DNA from 3 places in the Streptomyces sp. NPDC020747 genome. Region 3 is predicted to be linked to each of the others. Evidence: riboswitches for the same ligand, from Rfam matches in the RefSeq annotation. Region 3 holds a riboswitch; each other region holds the start of a gene.
The links. Region 3 has a riboswitch for cobalamin ahead of ACH4YP_RS28350 (CbtB-domain containing protein). Riboswitches for the same ligand answer to the same signal wherever they lie in the genome.
Positions count from the first base shown of each region.

Region 1: it holds a riboswitch for cobalamin, as region 3 does, so the genes downstream of both, ACH4YP_RS19580 (prenyltransferase/squalene oxidase repeat-containing protein) here and ACH4YP_RS28350 (CbtB-domain containing protein) in region 3, are expected to answer to the same signal.
Region 2: it holds a riboswitch for cobalamin, as region 3 does, so the genes downstream of both, ACH4YP_RS32740 (cobalamin biosynthesis protein) here and ACH4YP_RS28350 (CbtB-domain containing protein) in region 3, are expected to answer to the same signal.

Region 1 covers NZ_JBIRTJ010000007.1:15,624-18,863, reverse strand. Annotated here, with positions in the region: gene ACH4YP_RS19590 (energy-coupling factor transporter transmembrane component T) at 1-53, opposite strand, end outside; gene ACH4YP_RS19585 (SCO2322 family protein) at 66-758, opposite strand; gene ACH4YP_RS19580 (prenyltransferase/squalene oxidase repeat-containing protein) at 755-2,005, opposite strand; cobalamin riboswitch at 2,113-2,276, opposite strand; gene ACH4YP_RS19575 (MBL fold metallo-hydrolase) at 2,414-3,240, opposite strand, start outside.
Region 2 covers NZ_JBIRTJ010000014.1:72,097-75,336, forward strand. Annotated here, with positions in the region: gene ACH4YP_RS32730 (anion permease) at 142-1,383, shown strand; gene ACH4YP_RS32735 (hypothetical protein) at 1,396-1,617, shown strand; cobalamin riboswitch at 1,747-1,883, shown strand; gene ACH4YP_RS32740 (cobalamin biosynthesis protein) at 1,981-2,937, shown strand; gene ACH4YP_RS32745 (cobyric acid synthase) at 2,934-3,240, shown strand, end outside.
Region 3 covers NZ_JBIRTJ010000011.1:280,911-284,150, reverse strand. Annotated here, with positions in the region: gene ACH4YP_RS28365 (right-handed parallel beta-helix repeat-containing protein) at 1-113, opposite strand, end outside; gene ACH4YP_RS28360 (ferredoxin) at 353-745, shown strand; gene ACH4YP_RS28355 (histidine phosphatase family protein) at 932-1,564, opposite strand; cobalamin riboswitch at 1,695-1,837, shown strand; gene ACH4YP_RS28350 (CbtB-domain containing protein) at 1,873-2,097, shown strand; gene ACH4YP_RS28345 (CbtA family protein) at 2,127-2,897, shown strand; gene ACH4YP_RS28340 (acyl-CoA dehydrogenase family protein) at 3,069-3,240, shown strand, end outside.

The sequences.
Region 1 (3,240 bases), on a different contig from region 3:
GGTGTCGTGGGCACAGTGGTGGTCTGAGGCTTGTCGTCGTTGGTGGCGGTCATTGCAAGGGCCCGTCAGCCGCGGCGGCGGCGTGCTTGCCACACGGCTGCCGCGCCCAGGGCCGCCACCGCGGCGATCCCGGCCAGCAGGCCCAGCGACGGGCCGCCGTCCTCGTTCCCGTCCCCGTTGCCGTCGTCGGACTCGCTCTTCGTCTGCTCGCCGGGCGACGCCGAAGCCTTCGGGCGGTCGCCCGATACCGGCTCTCCGCAACCCGTGCTCGGGTAGCCCGCGATGGCGCACAGCAGGGCGTTCGTGCCGTAGCGGAGGGGCTTGGCGACGGCTGCGAGGGCGTCCGCGGTCGTGGCGTCCTCGTCGACGCGGGCGCAGGCCGTGCGGGGGCGGGGCGGTGTCGAGCCGGACGGGGCGTCCGTGGCCGTGCCGAAGTCGAGGACGAGGCCGACCCGCTTGGAGCCCTCCCGCGCGGGCGTCTTCGCGCAGATCGTCGCGAAGTCGGCCGTCCCGCGAGGCTTCGCCGAGTCCTTCGAGTCCTCGCTCACCGAGAAACGGAAGCCCTGGACGTCACCGTCGGAGGGGTGCGCGGTCGACGGTCCCTGGGTCGCGTACACCCACGTATCGGCCGTATCGGCGGTGGAATTCCGGTCCCAGAAGGACCAGTAGCGGTAGCCGACCGCCTGGGCCTGCCCCGCCGTGCCGAGGACGGCGAGCAGGAGACAAAGGACCGGCAGAACCAGGCGGCGGCAGGTCACGGCTGCTGCTTCTTGTTACGGCCGCTGAGGAGGAAACCGATGCCGATGCCGCCGACCAGGCCGACCCCGATGATCCACCAGAGGCTGACCCCGCCGTCGTCCCCCTCGTCCGAGGCGTCGTCCTTGTCGCTCTTGTCCTCGGCCGGGGCGGAGGACGACGCCGCGGGGCCGGTCGCGCCGAGCTGCTTCACGAGGTCGGCGCCGCCGAAGGCGCGCGGGTCCGTACCGGTGGCGTTCGCCGCGAAGATCAGCTGCGCGTACGCCGCCGGGCCGCTCTTCGCCGCCCAGGTACCGGAGTTCTTCTCCAGCCAGGCCAGCGGCTTCTCGGTGTCGGCCGTGCGACCGGCGGCGGCGAGCGCGACGACCGCGTCGGCGGTGTTGCCGTGGTCCGGCTGGTCCTCGGCGCCGGGGAGGGAGGATTTCAGGTAGCCGTTCTTGGCGACCGCGCCCGCGAGGTACAGGGCACCGTTGGCCGCCGCGTCCTCGACCGTGAAGGGATGGCCGCCCACGCACTTGGCATTCTTCGAGGAACCGCCGTCGTCCTCGGGCTCCGGGGACAGCCCCTCACCGAGGGCACCCAGCACGCCCGCCGCCGTGGCGTCCGGGTTCGCCGCGAGCTCGCCCTTCTTGTCCGGCTGGAAGGCGAAGGCGCCACCGCCGGTCTCGTCGCAGGGGACGGAGAGGCCGAGCAGGGCGTCGTACGGCGTCCGGTCGTCCTTGGAGGGCACGTCCTTCGGGTCGGTGTCCCCGGCGTCCAGGGCCCCGATGACGACGGACGTCGAGTTGCTGTCGCTGGGTGTGCCGGGGAAGTAGCCCCAGCCGCCGTCCTTGTTCTGCACGGACTTCAGCCACTTCACGGCCGCGCCCGTCACGGCGTCGCTCGCGTCGAGGGCCTCCAGGGCCTGCAACGCGGCGGCGGTGCTGTTCGTGTCGACCTTGGTCTTGGCGTCGCACTTCGCGCTCGGGTCGGGGCGGTACGCCGCGAAGGCACCGCTCTCGCACTGCTGGCCGACGAGCCAGTCGACGGACTTCTTCGCGGGCTTCACATCCACGCTGTCCTGGGCGAGCAGCGCGAGCGACTGCCGCCAGACGCCGTCATAGGTGGGGTCGGTGCTGCCGTACAGGGCGGAGGGGAACGCCTGGGACGGGGTCGCGCCGGGCGACTCGTCGGCGAGGGCGGCGGGCGCGGACGCCGTACCGATCACGGCGGTGGCGGCCAGTACCGCTGCGCTGCGGCGGACAAACATGATCGGCGGGTGCCTTTCCCTGTCAAGGAGACGGGCAGCCCAGAACCCCGGGCGGCTCGGCTCCGTATGCCTCGACGGTGCCGGTCACCGGCGGTCCCGGTGACGCGAGCCGGTCACTTCCGTACGGGGCAGTCCGGCTCACCGCCCCAGACCGAATGATCGACCGGGCGGCACACGGTTGCGGGTCAGCGCCGGATTTGCACCGGCTTCCCCCTGTACGAGTGTGATGACGACCCGCTCACTGTACCGACCCGTAGCAAGACCCTGAGGTCCGCCCGTGGGGCCGGACGGCTGGACCGGCTCCGCGCCGGGGCCGACCACCTCGATTCACCGGGCCGACCACTTCGAGTCGTCAGGTCTGACCGCTTCGAGTCACCGGACCTGCCCCGGCGTCCGGGGAGGGCGGGCTCAAACGGCCACGTACGTCACCGGATCGCTCCCCGGTACCGCCTCCGCGTGGCCCAGTTTCACCAGGCGGCGCAGGTGGGCCTCCGCCTCCGAGACGGCGATGTTCCTCGATCCGTAGGGGATGTCGTCCCACGGGCGGTTCCACTCCATGCGGACGGCGAGCTGCCACGAGGTGAGCGGGGTGACGAGGAGGGAGCGGAGGTCGGTGAGGCGGGACTCGTGGTGGTCCAGCAACTCCCTTACGCGGGACGGCGCGTCGGTGAAGGAGTGCAGGTGGGCCGGGAGGACCTCGGCCGGTTCGAGGCGGCCGATCCGCTCCAGGGAGTCGAGGTAGTCGCCGAGCGGGTCGGCGACGGTCTCGTCGTTCGGGTCCTCGTACAGGCCGATGTGCGGGGTGATCCTCGGCAGGAGGTGGTCCCCCGAGAACAGGCGTCCGTGGCCCGGGAGTTGGGCCGGATGGGCCTCCTCCAGGTGGAGGCAGACATGGCCGGGGGTGTGGCCCGGCGTCCAGATCGCGCGGAGGCGGCGGCCGGCGAGGTCGAGGAGTTCGCCGGGGACGATCTCGCGGTCGGGGAGCGCGGGGGAGGCGCCGGGGAACATCCGGGAGCGGGCGGTGCGCATCGGCGCCACGTGCTCCTCGGGTGCACCCGAGGCGGTCAACTTGTCGGCCATGTACGTGAACCAGCGCCCGGGCTTCGTCTCGCGTGTGCGCCGCACGATCGAGATGTCGGCGGCGTGCATCGCGAGCCAGGCGCCGGACGCCTCCCGCACCTTGCCCGACAGGCCGTGGTGGTCCGGGTGGTGATGGGTGATCACCACTCCGTGGA
Region 2 (3,240 bases), on a different contig from region 3:
AGGGCTCCCGCCGCCACTCCGACACAAGCGGAATGCCGGCACCTTCATCGGGCCACCCTGTCGCCCTCCCCAGTTCATCTTCCGTTCATCCAGGTTGCCTACGGTCCCTGTGCCACTGACGTCCAAGAGAAGCCTGGGTAAATGGAACACATCACGCTCCTCCTCGGAATCGTGATCGTTACCGCTCTCGTGTTCGATTTCACGAACGGTTTCCACGACACAGCCAACGCGATGGCGACGACCATCTCGACCGGTGCCCTGAAGCCCAAGACGGCGGTGGCCATGTCCGCCGTGCTGAACCTCGTCGGTGCGTTCCTCTCCGTGGAGGTCGCCAAGACGATCTCCGGCGGCATCATCAACGAAGAGGGCATCCGCACCGAAGTGATCTTCGCGGCGCTCGTCGGCGCCATCCTGTGGAATCTGCTGACCTGGCTCCTGGGTCTGCCCTCCAGTTCCTCCCACGCACTGTTCGGCGGCCTGATCGGCGCCGCGGTCATGTCGGCCGGCTGGTCGTCGGTGAACGGTTCGACCGTCGTCACCAAGGTCCTGCTCCCCGCGATCGCCGCGCCGCTGGTGGCCGGACTCGCCGCAACGCTGGCCACCCGGCTGACGTACCGCATCAGCAGCAAGGCCGGCGAGCAGGCGACCTCCAAGGGCTACCGCGCGGGTCAGATCACCTCCGCGGGCCTGGTCTCGCTGGCCCACGGCACGAACGACGCGCAGAAGACCATGGGCATCATCACGCTCGCCCTGGTCACCGGCGGTGTGATCGTGCCCGGGTCGAACCCTCCCCTGTGGGTCATCGTCTCGGCCGGTATCGCCATCGCGCTCGGCACCTACCTGGGCGGCTGGCGCATCATCCGCACCATGGGCAAGGGCCTCACCGACCTCGCGCCGCCGCAGGGCTTCGCCGCCCAGACCAGTGCCGCGACGGTCATCCTGGCCTCCTCGCACCTCGGCTTCTCGCTCTCCACCACCCAGTCCTGCTCCGGCGCCGTGATGGGTTCGGGCCTCGGCCGCAAGGGCGGTGTCGTCCGCTGGTCGACCGCGACCCGGATGTTCGTCGCCTGGGGCCTCACGCTGCCCGCCGCCGGACTGGTCGGCGCGGGCGCCGAGTTCCTCACCAAGCAGGGCACCTGGGGCATCGTCCTCACCGGCGCGCTGCTGGTCGCGGGCTCGGCGGTCATCTGGGTCCTCTCCCGCCGCCAGCCGGTCACCCGCGACAACGTGAACGACGTCGAAGGCGAGCCCGCGGGCGTCGTGACCACCGCCATCGCCGCCGTCACCCCGCCGCCCGCGGGCACGGTCGCCCCGGCGGAGGACCTCAAGACCACCATCCCGGGCCCGGACGCCACCGAGCCCGCCCGCCCGGCCACGGTGTAAGGAACCCACAGAATGAAGATCGACTGGGCAGCCCTCGGCTCCGTCTTCGGAGTCAGCCTCATCGTCACCGTCGCCCTCGTGGGCCTCTTCACCCTCGGCATCGTCGGCCTCTCCAAGCGCGAGTCGGCCTCCGCCCAGGGCGGCACCGCGACCCTCGCGGTCACGGGCGCGTACGCCTGCTTCGCCGCGTGCGCAGCGGCTGTGACGTACGGCATCTATCTGATCGTCGCCTGACGCGCACGGCACCTCCGTCCCGTACGACTCCGCCCCGTCGCCCCCCGGTCGGCGGGGCGGAGTCGTGTCCGTGTGTGGGCCTCAGCACACTCTCCCGTCGCAGGTCAACAGCAAGTTGACGGGTGTTCGTGGGCGTGGTGGACTGCCGGAGCCATGTACGGCGGCAGGAGAGGAAGCCGGTGCGAATCCGGCGCGGTCCCGCCACTGTTACCGGGGATTCGACACCCCGGGAGCCAGGAACTCTCGCCGTCTGTCTCGTCGAACCAGGGCGTGGACACCCTGAGTGAGGACAAATCGCCATGCGCGGCTGCCCAAGTGCCTTTCCAGCGACGGTTGTGCCCGACCTGACGGTCGGCTGAACCGATGCGTGCCGATCGCGTCTTCGCGTACGGCGCCGCCGCCGGCCTTCTCGGTGACCTGCTGCTCGGCGATCCACGCCGGGGGCATCCGGTCGCCGCGTTCGGACGTGCCGCGGGTGCCGTGGAGCGGGTGTTGTGGCGGGACCACCGGGGGTGGGGCGCGCTGCACACCGCCGTGTGTGTGGGTGGCGCTGTATCCCTCGCCGCCCTGGCCGACCGTTCCGTACGGACCTCTCGCATCGCGTCCGTCGCGTTGACAGCCGCCGCCACCTGGTCCGTCGTCGGCGGTACGTCGCTCGGCCGGGAGGCCCGGGCCATCGGCGGGGCGCTCGCCGCCGGGGACGTCGAGGTGGCCCGGGAGCGGCTGCCGCACCTGTGCGGGCGGGATCCGCAGGCTCTGGACGCCGACGGGATCGCCCGGGCCGTCGTCGAGTCCGTCGCCGAGAACACCTCCGACGCCGTCGTGGGCGCCCTCGTGTGGGGTGCCGCGGCCGGTGTGCCGGGGCTGGTCGCGTTCCGTGCCGTGAACACGCTCGACGCGATGGTCGGGCACAGGTCGGCCAAGTACCGGCGGTACGGGTGGGCTTCCGCGCGGCTCGACGACGTCGCGGGGTGGCCGGGGGCTCGGCTCACCGCCGTCCTCGCGGCCGTCGCGGGAAGCGATCCGCGCGGGGCCGTACGCGCCTGGCGTGCCGACGCCGTCAAGCATCCGAGCCCCAACGCCGGGCCCGTGGAGGCCTCGTTCGCGGGGGCGCTCGGCGTGCGGCTGGGCGGGACGCTCTCGTACGCCGGAAGGGTCGAACACCGGCCCGTACTCAATGGTGGTGGCCGGGCCGTGGAGGTCGGGGACATCGAGCGGGCCGTACGGCTCTCGCGGCGCGTGGGTCTGCTCGCGCTCGGCGTGAGTGTCGCCGGGCGGCTCCTCGTCAGCGGCCTTCGCGCGAAGGGGCGTACGTCATGAGCCGGGGAACGAGCGGGGGAACGGGTGGCGGGCTGCTCGTCGCCGGTACCACCTCCGACGCGGGCAAGAGCGTCGTCACCGCCGGGATCTGCCGGTGGCTGGTGCGGCGCGGCGTCAAGGTCGCGCCCTTCAAGGCGCAGAACATGTCGCTCAACTCGTTCGTCACGCGGGAGGGCGCCGAGATCGGGCGGGCGCAGGCCATGCAGGCGCAGGCCGCTCGTGTGGAGCCCACCGCGCTCATGAATCCCGTGCTGCTCAAGCCCGGCAGCGACCGGAGCAGTCAGGTCGTCCTCATGGGTAAAC
Region 3 (3,240 bases):
CCGGCGGCGGCGTCGTTCCCGTTGACGGCCACGACGATGGTCGACGCCGCGGCTGCCGGGGTCGGTAGCACCGTCGTCGCCAACACGGCACCCAGTGCTGTCCCGGTGAGCATGTCCGCGATGCGCACGAGGCCTCCTTGTCTGCCGATCCGAAGGTTGTCGCGGGTCAGTGGTCGCCCACACCGGGTTGGTTGCCGGGGTGTGCGCACCCGCCACGAACGGATCGATATACCGAACGTGGTTCGGTAAACCGGTCAGAACGTAGAGTCTGGCCGTGAGCACGTCAATAACTTCGACACGCTCAGCCACTTCTGGCTCCGCGGCCCGGTGTGAAGGCGGGTTTGGCGTGGCGATGTCCGGCTACCCGAACCGCGTGTCATTGACAGAGCAGCAGGAACTCGTTCGTTTCCTCGAGGACCGGTTCGCCTGTGCGCAGGCATGTAGCGAGTGCGCACGGGTCTGCGCCCTGCGCGCGAGCCTCGCCGAACTCGACGGCCCCGACGATCAGCAGGAGTTGAGGCGCAAGGGCATCCTCTGCGCGGAGGTCTGCGACGCGACCTGCCGCGCCCTCGCCGAGCAGACCACGCAGGCCGAGGCCGGGATGCGCGCCCAGGTGGAGTGGTGCCGTGCCGTCTGCCTGGAGACCGCCCATGCCTTCGACCGGAGCCCCGGCGCCGAGAAGGGCGCCGAGACCTGCCGCGACTGCGCGCGTGCCTGCACGGAGTTTCTCGCCGTCCTGAGGTGAGGTTCCGTGCAGCGAGGCCCCGTGCGGTGCGGTGACGTACGGAGGTGACGTGTCCGGCGGAGGTGACGTTTCCGGTCGGGTGTCGGGTGTCGGGTGTCGGGTGCCGGGTGCAGTGTTGCGGGGGAGGGCGCCACGCCCCGAGGTGCCGTGTCGCGAGGGGCCGTTCAGTTGGGCGCCCGCCTGACCTCACTCCCTGGGCTCTCCGAGCGCCCGTCCGACCCGTACGTTCCAACGCCCGGCCCGCCCGCTGAACTCCGTCGCGGCCAACGGCGGCACGTCGACGCGCCAGAACGCCGACTCCGGGGCCCCGAGTGCCCGCACCACCCCGGCCCGTACGATCTCCGGCTCGACGACGGCGATGATCCGGACGGAGCCTGGTCCTGAACCCTCGGCCGAGCCTGAGCCCGAAGCCCCGGAACTCGGATCCGCCACCGTCTCCAGCCACTTCGCCACGCGCTCGCACAGCCCGGCCACCGACTCGCCGCCGTGCGGTGCGGACGACGGGTCCGCCAGCCAGCGCCCCACGGCTTCCGGTTCGTCGGTGCTCACCTCGGCGAGGGTCGCCCCGCGCCAGCGGCCCACGTCCAGACCGGCCAGGTCGGGCTCGGTGACGGCGAGGGCGTCGAGCCCGAGGGCCGCCGCCGTCTCCCGGCAGCGAACGGTGGGTGAGACCAGGACCCGGTCGGCGGCCGGCAGCGAGCCCGCGGCCGCCCCGGCGAGCCGCAGCCCGGCCGGGTCGACGGGGCATCCGTCTTCGAAACGCGCCTCCCGCAACGCCGCGCTCATCACTGGTGAGATCAACATCACTCGGCTGGTCATCGGCCCGCCCTCGCGTTCCACACGTGCTCAACACCCCTGCCCGTACCGGGAATTGGGGTCGTGACCAGGGCACCGGCGCACCCCCGGCATTCCGTGCGCCCTTGGCCGCGACTCCGCTTCGCGGTACCTTCTCGTCGATATTGACGACGGTACGACGGAAGCCGGTGGGAATCCGGCACGGTCGCGCCACTGTAAGCCCCGCGCAACCGCCTCCCAGCAGGGGAGGCGGAGGTCGAGCAAGTCAGACCCGTGGCCGTCGTCCTGTGCACCACCGAGATGGGACGCGAGTTCCCCCAGGAGGTCCTGCCATGGCGCAGTCCGCCGTCGCCCAGCCGACCGTAACCACCCCCGACGTACCCGCAAAGCTGCCGATCGGCGCGATCGCCCCCTGGGCGGTCTTCCTCGGCATCCTGATGCTGGTGCTCCTCTACTTCGTCGGCGCCGAACAGGGCGCCACCTCCCTGGTCTCCGGCGAAGGCGTGCACGAGTGGGTGCACGACGCCCGCCACCTGCTCGGCTTCCCCTGCCACTGACGGCGACAAAGAACCGACAGGACAACTCGATGAACTCCGTCACCGTCAGAAATCTCCTGGTGCGCGGCATGCTCGCGGGTCTTGCCGCGGGCGTGCTCGCCCTGGTCGTCGCCTACTTCCTGGGCGAACCCCGGGTGGACCAGGCCATCGCGTTCGAGGAGGCCCACGCCCACGAACACGGCGGCGAGGAACTCGTCTCCCGTGCCATGCAGTCCACCGGTGGTCTGTCCACCGGCGTCCTCGTCTACGGGGTCGCGTTCGGCGGCATAGCCGCCCTCGCGTACTGCTTCGCCCTCGGCAGGATCGGCCGCTTCGGGCCGCGAGCCAGCGCCCTGCTGCTGGCCGCCGCCGGTCTGGTCGCGGTCTACCTGGTGCCGTTCCTCAAGTACCCGGCGAACCCGCCCGCCGTCGGCGACCCCGACACCCTCAACCAGCGCACCGCGCTGTTCCTCCTGATGATCGTGCTCAGCGTGCTGCTGGCCGTCGCCGCGGTGATCCTCGGCAAACGCCTCGCACCGCGCCTGGGCAACTGGAACGCCACCCTCGCGGCGGGCGCGTCCTTCGTCCTGGCCGTCGGCCTGGCGTACGCGTTCCTGCCGTCCTTCAACGAGGCGCCGGCGGGCTTCCCGGCCACCCTGCTGTGGCAGTACCGACTGGCGACCCTGGCCATCCAGGTGACCCTGTGGACCGCGTACGGCCTGGTCTTCGGGCTGCTCGCGGAGCGCGTGCTGGCTCCCGAACCGGCCGTGGCCGAGGGCGAGAAGGCGGCCGAAGGGCGGGCAACTCCGGTCGCGCACTGACCCGTTCACACACCGAAGGGCCCCTGGAGCACATCCTGGGGCCCTTCGGTGTGTGCGTGCGTGGCAGTCGCGTACGTCGTCGGCATTCCCAATTTCTGGAACACGTTCTACGGTGTGCGCCGTCAGGTCCGGGTGGCCGAACGAGCGGGCCAGTGGGAGCCAGGAGGCGCCGTGCATCTCGAATACACGCCGGAGCAGGAGCGGTTGCGCACCGAACTGCGTTCCTACTTCGCCGAGTTGGTCCCCGACGACGTGTACGCCCGCTACGGCGATCCGGCGGCGCAGAAGCGCTTCTACCGCGAGACCATCCGACGGCTCGGTTCCGACGGCTGGCTCGGCGTGG